DNA from 2 places in the Cupriavidus sp. KB_39 genome. Region 2 is predicted to be linked to the other one. Evidence: predicted binding sites of a transcription regulator. Region 2 holds the regulator's gene; the other holds the start of a gene.
What was found. The regulator sigma-54, encoded in region 2, starts transcription at its own class of promoters, with help from an activator protein. The targets are predictions, from matches to a motif close to TGGCANGNAANCTGCTTT.
Positions count from the first base shown of each region.

Region 1: the regulator sigma-54 is predicted to act here: its motif matches at 1,880-1,897, upstream of AB4Z27_RS00605 (nitrate- and nitrite sensing domain-containing protein).

Region 1 is NZ_JBFREV010000001.1:132,268-136,459, reverse strand. Features, by position in the region: gene AB4Z27_RS00610 (formate/nitrite transporter family protein) at 1-231, opposite strand, end outside; gene AB4Z27_RS00605 (nitrate- and nitrite sensing domain-containing protein) at 507-1,760, opposite strand; gene AB4Z27_RS00600 (YncE family protein) at 1,938-3,410, opposite strand; gene AB4Z27_RS00595 (DUF305 domain-containing protein) at 3,424-3,870, opposite strand; gene AB4Z27_RS00590 (DUF2239 family protein) at 4,036-4,192, shown strand, end outside.
Region 2 is NZ_JBFREV010000014.1:93,590-97,781, forward strand. Features, by position in the region: gene hprK (HPr(Ser) kinase/phosphatase) at 1-146, opposite strand, end outside; gene AB4Z27_RS13305 (PTS sugar transporter subunit IIA) at 203-658, opposite strand; gene hpf (ribosome hibernation-promoting factor, HPF/YfiA family) at 1,137-1,490, opposite strand; gene AB4Z27_RS13315 (RNA polymerase factor sigma-54) at 1,541-3,022, opposite strand; gene lptB (LPS export ABC transporter ATP-binding protein) at 3,156-3,956, opposite strand; gene lptA (lipopolysaccharide transport periplasmic protein LptA) at 3,997-4,192, opposite strand, start outside.

The DNA.
Region 1 (4,192 bases), on a different contig from region 2:
CAGGTCGAAGCCCATCAGGTACAGCATGCAGAAGCCAACCGGGAACAGCAGCGCGCCAACCAGCGCGTTGCCGGTGTTGACKGTGATGGACACCGCGAAGGCTGCCGCCAGCGCCAGGATGGCGCCGGCCATATAGGACCGGATCAGCGTGTCACGCGTGGACATCAGCAGCTTGGACTCTCCGGCATCGACCATCTTGGTGACGAACTCGGTGGGGGCGAGATAGGCCATGGGGTATTCCTCTCCGTTTCCTTCGTTTGGCTCAGAAAAGACAAACGGCGTCCGTCCGCCCGGCCTCTGGCCGGCACGTGACAGGACGCCGTCATCCTTGATGCTTTACAGGGTGATGCACTGCCGGGCCGTCATCAGCCCGATGTCAGTGCTGACGCACGTTCCATGCCCGCCGCCGGGTGGGGCCGGGTTGGGCCGGGTTGGGGCAAGTGACGATCTAGGGGGCGTTGGTAGTGCATGGGCTGCCCGCTTTTGGTGCGCGCGGCCGGGCGGGTTCAATCCTGGTGCTGATCGTCGTCCTGTGGGGGCAGGGCGAGGCCGGTGAGCGAGAGGGTGGCTTCGGCAATGTCCGCCAGCCGGCGGTTGTTGTCCATCGACGCCTTCTGCAAGGCCCGGAACGCGGCGTCCTCGCTGAGCCCCATGCGGGCCATCAGCGCGTTCTTGGCGCGCTCGATCACCTTGCGCTCCTTGAGCGCGCGCCGGGCGGCATCGAGTTCCACTTCGGTCTGGGCCAGRCGCGCCGACTGCTGGCGCAGCAGGCGCTCCAGCGACGTGACGGTGGTGGCGTGCACCTCGGRGGGTCCGTTTCCGGCATCGGGCATGCCCGGCAGCACAGGGGCGGCGGCGGGTTGCTCGGCCACATCGAAAAAGCGCTCGACGGCATGGGTATGGGGCGGRGGGTTGTCCAGTAGCTGGCGCAGCAGCCCGGCCGAATCCTGGAGATCGGCCTGGGAACGCTGGATCTGCGCCTCGCAGGCCTTGCGCAGGTCCTGCACCACCTGCATCTCCAGCGTCCACATGCCCGTGATGACCTCGCTGCAGACTTCGAACCACTTCTCGCTGTCGTCGTGCACCAGCGCCGTGCCCGGCGGCGTGGTCAGCAGCGTGCGGCGCATGCCGTCCTGCGCGGCGACCGCGGCGCTGGCCTGCCGTTGCCGCCATGCGGCGAGCAGCGACGGGTCGGCGAAGCGCTCGAACATCTGGAAGCTGCGCTGCTGGGCTTCCACCAACTGCTGCACGCGCTGCGGCGCGGTGCCCGCACAGGTGCCGGAGGCGAACATCTGCGCCCCGACGGCCCGCTCCTGCCCGGCGGCTTCCTTGCCCTGCACGAGGTAGACGAAGGCCACCAGCGGCCGGGCGATGCCCGGATACATCGCCACATCGGCCAGATGGAAGATCAACTCCAGCAGCGCGGCAATCAGGCGGCTGAACGCCGCCACGGCGTCGTGCGCGGTGGTCTGGCATTGATCGATGGACTGGCGCAGCGCCGGCAGCGTGGCCAGATCGAGCTGGACCCAGGCCATCAACGACACCATCGACGCCGTACCCGTATGGCCCGCTTCCAGCTGGCTGGCGAAGCGCTCGCCCAGCCGGGAGGCGATGTGGACCGCCTCGCCCATCGCCGTCTGGCGCTCCTGCGCCAGCCGTTGCCCACCGGAGGCCAGGAAGATGCTGCTGGCCCCCCGTTCACGCTGCAAGGCGTGGATCAGCTGGCCGATCAGGTCGGCCAACTCCACGCGACTTGCCATCAGGCGGACGGCCTCGATTTCGAGCTGCTTGGCCCGAAGGACGAGGGTTGAGGCGGAAAGGGGCATTGTTCTGGGAATGTGGGCGCGGCCGGGATGGGTACTACGCATTTGCCKGGTACTACGCAAATGTCGTGCCATTTGTATCATCCGCCGTACCTTCCCGGCCCCCCGGACCGGCTACAGCGCCTGCACCTGCACAGGCGCGCCGGGTTTGCCGTTCTCGGACGGGGCGATCACGAGATAGCGGCGCGCGCCGGCCCCCGCATCGTCCCGCACCACCTGCCGGATCGGGCCAATCGCGTTGACGATGGCCGAGCCCGCCGGATTCGACATGAAGGCGGCGAGCGGCTCCAGCGGGCCGCTGCCGTCCGCGCGGGTGGCGAGCGCCAGCACGTAGGCGCGCTTSGGCTGCAARCCGGTSGCCGAWGCCTGCAGGACCTGGAGCAGCCCCTGATCGAACAGCGTGACGCTGGTCGGCGCATGGTCGGTGGCCACAGGCTTGCCGTTCACGACGCCATGCAGCTTCAGCTGCGTGGTCTGCCCGGCCACCCCCAGCGGCTGGAGTCCCTGCGTGCCGTCGCCCTCAGGCACGGCGTTCGGCACATAGGCGATGGCCTGCGGCGCCTGCCCGACCGGCACGTTGGCGACTACCCGATTGGTGGCGGTGTCGATGGCGGCCAGCTGGTCGGCGTTCTCCAGCCCCACGTAGATGCGSGTGCCGTCGCCCGAYGGCCAGATGCCGTGCGGCAGGCTGCCCACCGGAATCGTGGCCACCTGGGAGAAGTCATCGGTCCGGAACACCTTGACCTGATTCAGCCCGCCGACCGTGATGTAGGCGAAGTCGCCCGCCGCCGTGTGGGCGAAGTTCACGTGGTTGGTGATCGGGCCGGTCTCCAGCGTCTTGATCAGGCGGAAGGGCGGGCGGGCCTCGAACACCTGGGCCTTGCCGACGTCCTTGAGCGTGAACCAGACCTGCTTGCCGTCAGGCGTGGCGGCGATGTTCGGGCAGAACGGGCTCTCCTGCTTCACGCGCCCCACGATCTGATGGTCGGCCACGCTGACCACGGCCGTTTCCGGATTGAACGACGAGCAGATGTAGCCGTACTTGCCATCGGGGGAGAAGATCTGCATGCCCGGGCCGTCGGCCACGGTGATGCGGGTCTTTTCCTGGAACGTGGCGGCGTCGATCACCGAGATGTAGTTCTCCCCGCGCACGGTGACCCAGACCTCCTTGCCGTCCGGCGTGTAGAACGCCTCGTGCGGCGACCGTCCCACGTAGGTGACGTGCTTGACGGCGTTGGTAGCCGTGTCGATGAACGACACCGAGTTCGACCCAATCGACACGATGGCAAGCGTGCGGTGATCCGGCGAGAAGCCCATCCCGTGGACCAGCACCTGACCGCGATACAGCGGGCTGAAGTTGCCCGGCGCYGGGTCGCCCAGGCGGATGACGCCCAGCAGCCGGTTGTCCGCCGGGTCRGTCACGGAAACCGTGTTGGAGAACTGCTCGGCGGCATAGAGGCGGTCGCGGTGGCTGATGGGGACGTCKGGGGCCGTCGACGGTCCCGGCGCCTGCCCGGCCAGAACCGCGCTGGCCGCGCCGAGCAGCAGCATGAGGGAGAGGGTGTTCCTGAGGGAATGTCTTGTCATGGTCGTGGGCGCATCAGTGCGCGTGAGCGGAATGGCTGGGGGTGGTGGGTTGGCTGGCCGATTGGGCCGGATCGGGGCGGGTGGGCGCCGGCGCGGATGGGGGCAGGGGCTGTCCGAGCGCGAGCCGCATCGCGGCAATCTCCTGCAACTGGTCGACGATGATTTCCTGCGCGATGCGTCGGAGCTGCTCGTTCTTGCCGTGGCGCAGCTCGGCCATGGCCATGTCGATGGCGCCCTGATGGTGGGGAATCATCATCGCGACGAAGTCCTCGTCGACGTTGCCGCTGGGCTTGACCGCCATGTCGTCCATCATTTTTGTCATGGCGGRATCGCTTTCCGACAGGAACGCAGCGCTGTCAGGGCTGGCGGGCGGGGCGGCGACGGCGGGCAGCGCAAGGGCGGCCAATAACGGCAGGAGGAACTTTAGCGGTGGTGATGGGGATCGGTGATGACTGGGCACGGGGCTCCTCGTGAAGGGTGGCGGCCTGGTTGCGGCCGCATGCCCCGTAAACGCAGGACACCCTGCTGTTATTCCCTCGCCACCTCAGGGTAAATTTATACCCGGGTAATATTGACTTTAATTTTATCCGGGTATAAATTGCGGACGTCATCACGGGGAGCCACCATGAGCCCAATCGATCATCTTCCGTCCCATACCGCCTTCGAAGGCCATCGTCGCCTCGCCTCCGGCCCGCTCGGCGTGGTTGCGCTCGCGGTCAGGCGGGCGATGGAGGGGGGCACCAGCGACCCGGTGCTGGTGTTCGACAACGCCACCGGGCGCA
Region 2 (4,192 bases):
ACGAGGTCCGCCGCCGAGGTGGCTTCGCGGGCGAATTCCACGTCGAAGGCCCGGTCGGCCCCTTCCAGGCCAGCRACCCACGAGAGCTTGATATCGGCTGCGTTGTCGTCGAAGATCGACTGCGAGGTGACGCCGGTGAGTTCCATGCGCGTATGACTTTCGGGGGCGGACAGGCCGTTTCAGGCGGCCGTTGGGGCGGGAGTCAGGGGTGCCACTGCGTCAGCAGATCATGCACCGCTTCCGACGTGGGCAGTGTGGCGAGGCCCTCGCGCATCTCGCGGTCCGAGAGCAGTTGGGCGATTTCCGACAGGATTTCCAGATGTTGTTGCGTGGCCTGTTCCGGCACGAGCAGGAAGATCAACAGCGACACCGGCTTGCCGTCCGGCGATTCGAACGGAATGGGCTCGGCCAGGCGCATGAAGCCGGCCAGCGGCTGCTTGAGACCCTTGATGCGGCCATGCGGAATGGCCACGCCGGCACCCAGACCCGTGGAACCCAGCGATTCGCGCGCGAACAGGTTATCGGTCACGGTAGCACGCGCCACGCCATGGTTGTTCTCGAACAGGAGCCCGGCTTGCTCGAACACCCGCTTCTTGCTGGTGACGGTGACGTCGAGATGGATGTTGCCGGGTGGCAGCAATTTGGCCAAACGATTCATGGGCGATGCGCGAGAAGTCAGGTTAGCGGGCCGGGGCGCGAAGGCCGTCCCGCCGGATTCGGGGCGAAACTTGGGTACCGAGATCTTGTCTGGGACGCCCGCATTGGAGCGTCCGGCCATTATAGAGCAGGGCTCCACCGCGATTTTGCGATGCAGCGCCGGGGTCGCGGCGGTGCCACGACGTGCCGGCCGGCTTGCCCACCCGGGGTGTCCCGGGGCCGTCCTGTCGTTATTTGTATGGCGGAGCATACACCGAGGCGGGCGGCTTGCGAACACTTGTTCCCATTTTGACCGCTCCCGGGGGCCCCGGGTCGCCCTCCGGCGTGGCAATAAGGTAACGAAACATTCCAGGTGCCCGCACCGTCACCGCCATGGCGCGCGCCCATCAAAAAAGCCGCGCTGATTGCGCGGCTTGAGCTCTTCTTTTCAGTCCTCTGCAGGGTCGGCAACCGCTCTGTTTTCGGTTGCCTGCAGGTCTCTACTGCTGCGTCAGTTGCTGGGCGGCCATCTGGTACTTCACCGCCTCGCGATCGTGGCCCTGTACGCGGTCCTTGTAGCGGATGACCTGGCGGTCGAGCTTGTCGACCAGACAGTCGATCGCCGCATACAGATCTTCATGATGCGCTTCGACGAAGATGTCCTTCCCCTTCAGATGCAGATTGATTTCCGCGTACTGGCGCCGGTCCTTCTCCTTGTGGTTGTCCACCGATAGCAGCACGCTCACGCCGATGACCTGATCGAAATGCCTGACAATTCGCTCCAGTTTCGTTTCCACATACTCACGCAGCGGGGGCGTGATGTCGAGGTGGTGTCCACTGATCTTGAAGTTCATAGCGCTTCTCCTTCTGAAAGAGCCGCACCAGGCAGGCGGTTGCGGCTCGGCTACAAAGTCTTGCGGAGATTGACTGCGGGGATCTTGAGCGCTTCGCGGTATTTCGCCACCGTGCGGCGTGCGACCACGAAGCCTTGCTCACCCAGCAGTTCGGCGATCCGGCTGTCGGAAAGAGGATTCCTGGGGTCTTCGGCTCCTATCAGTTGCTTGATCAGCGCGCGGATTGCCGTGGAGGAGGCCGCGCCGCCAGTCTCCGTAGAGACGTGGCTCCCAAAGAAGTACTTCAACTCGAAAGTACCCATGGGCGTGGCCATGTACTTATTCGTGGTGACCCGGGAAATGGTCGACTCATGTAAACCGAGTGTATCGGCTATTTCCCGCAAAACCAAGGGGCGCATCGCGATTTCGCCATGCGTGAAAAAGTTCTTTTGACGTTCCACAATTGCCTGCGAAACACGCAGGATCGTATCGAATCGTTGCTGGATGTTCTTGATAAGCCACCGCGCCTCCTGAAGCTTCTGCTGCAGGCCTGCCGTCCCCGTTTCGCCCTTCGCGCCGCGCAGGATCTGCGCATACATGTCGTTGATGCGCAGCCGTGGCATGACATCCGGATTGAGCGCCGCGATCCACCCGCTGCCGCTCTTGCGCACGAACACGTCGGGCACCACGAAGTCGGCCTCGGGACGGTTGAACGCGTGCCCCGGATACGGCGCCAGCGAGCGAATCAGTTCGTGTGCCGCCTTCAGTGCTATTTCGTCCACCTGGAGCGCTTTCTTTAGCCGCGTGTAGTCGCGCACGGCCAGCAGTTCCAGATGATGATTGACGATGGTCAGCGCCAGCTCACGATGGGAGTGCTTCAGGCGACGCAATTGCAGGCTGAGGCACTCCGCGGCATTGCGCGCGCCCACGCCGGGCGGGTCGAAGCTCTGCAGCAGGGTCAGGATCGCGTGGACTTCGTCGATCTCGAATTCGAGTTCCTCGGGCAGTTCGGTGCAGATTTCCTCGAGCGAGGCGCTCAGGTAGCCGTCATCGTCGAGCGATTCGATCAGGAAGATGGCCAGGCCCTTGTCGCGCACCGAGATCTTCAGCGGGGCCAACTGCCCCATCAGGTGCTCGCGCAGCGTGGGCTCGGCATCGCGCAACTGCATCGGCGACTTTTCGTCCTCGTCGCCCTGGGGGCGGCGGGCGAAGTCGTCGAGGCTCCAGTCRCTGCCGTAGTCCTCGCTGCCGTTGTCGTTGTAGTTGTCGTCCTCACCGCCGGACGCGCCATCGGTGCGCGCGTCGCCGTTGGGCTGAGGCTCGGAGGAGGCCGGCGCGGGGGCGCTCTGGAGGTTGACCGAGCCATCGGCGGCTACCCGCAACGGGCTTTCGATCCAGTCGTTTTCGCGTTCGAGCAGGGGATTTTCGGTCAGCGCCTGTTCCACTTCCTGCTGGAGTTCAAGCGTCGAGAGCTGCAACAATCGAATCGACTGTTGCAGCTGCGGGGTCAATGCCAGATGTTGCGAGAGACGAAGCTGAAGCGACGGTTTCATGCGACCTATTCTATGCGCATCCTTCCGACTATGGAACGGAAATTGCTATCGCCTATCGCTCTGACTTCCTGATCGACCCCGGCTGTCGCCGTGGAGGCCGGGAGAAGCGCGGCCGCACGCGGCGGCCGATGGGTCACATGCGGAAATTTTCGCCCAGGTACACGCGTCGCACGGACTCGTTGGCGATGATTTCCTCAGGCTGGCCGGCGGCCAGCACCGTGCCTTCGCTGATGATGTAGGCGTGGTCGCAGATGCCGAGCGTCTCGCGCACGTTGTGGTCGGTGATCAGCACGCCGATGTTGCGCGCCTTCAGGAAGCTCACGATGCGCTGGATTTCGCCCACGGCGATGGGGTCCACGCCGGCGAACGGCTCGTCCAGCAGGATGAAGCGCGGCGCGGAGGCCAGCGCCCGGGCAATTTCCACGCGGCGGCGCTCGCCGCCGGAGAGCGACAGCGCCGGGTTGTTGCGCAGATGGGCGATCTGCAGGTCGTCCAGCAGCGAATCCAGGCGGCGTTCGATCTCGGCCTTCGGCAGCGGCTTGCCCTTCTCCAATTGCAACTCGAGCACGGCGCGGATGTTTTCCTCGACGTTGAGCTTGCGGAAGACCGAGGCCTCCTGCGGCAGGTAGGACAGGCCCATGCGGGCGCGCTCGTGGATCGGCAGGCCGCTGATGTGCTGGTCGTCCAGCACGATGTCGCCCTCATCCAGTGCCACCAGGCCCACGATCATGTAGAACGACGTGGTCTTGCCGGCGCCGTTCGGACCGAGCAGGCCGACCACCTCGCCGCTCTTCACGTCCAGCGAGACGTCCTTGACCACGGTGCGCGAACCGTAGCGCTTCTTCAGGTGGCGCACGACCAGCGTGCTGCTGTCGGTACGGGCGGCCGACGGGGCTGCGGAGGCGTTCGGGGCGAGCGTGGCGGAGTCGTTCATCAGGTCAATGCATGCGTGACGCGGCGGGCGCGTCCGGGGTTCAGGGCTTGCCGGGCGCGGGCGCCGGCTTCAGTTCCAGCGGCGGTGGCGGCGCGGCGGCGCCGCTGGCCGGGTCCGCGCGCGGCGAGAGCACGGCGCGCACGCGGCCGGACGGGTTGCCGGTGGAGGTGTTGTTGTCGCCGCCGGCAGCCGTGTAGTACTCGTTGCGGCTGTCGTAGGTGATCACGGCGCCGCGG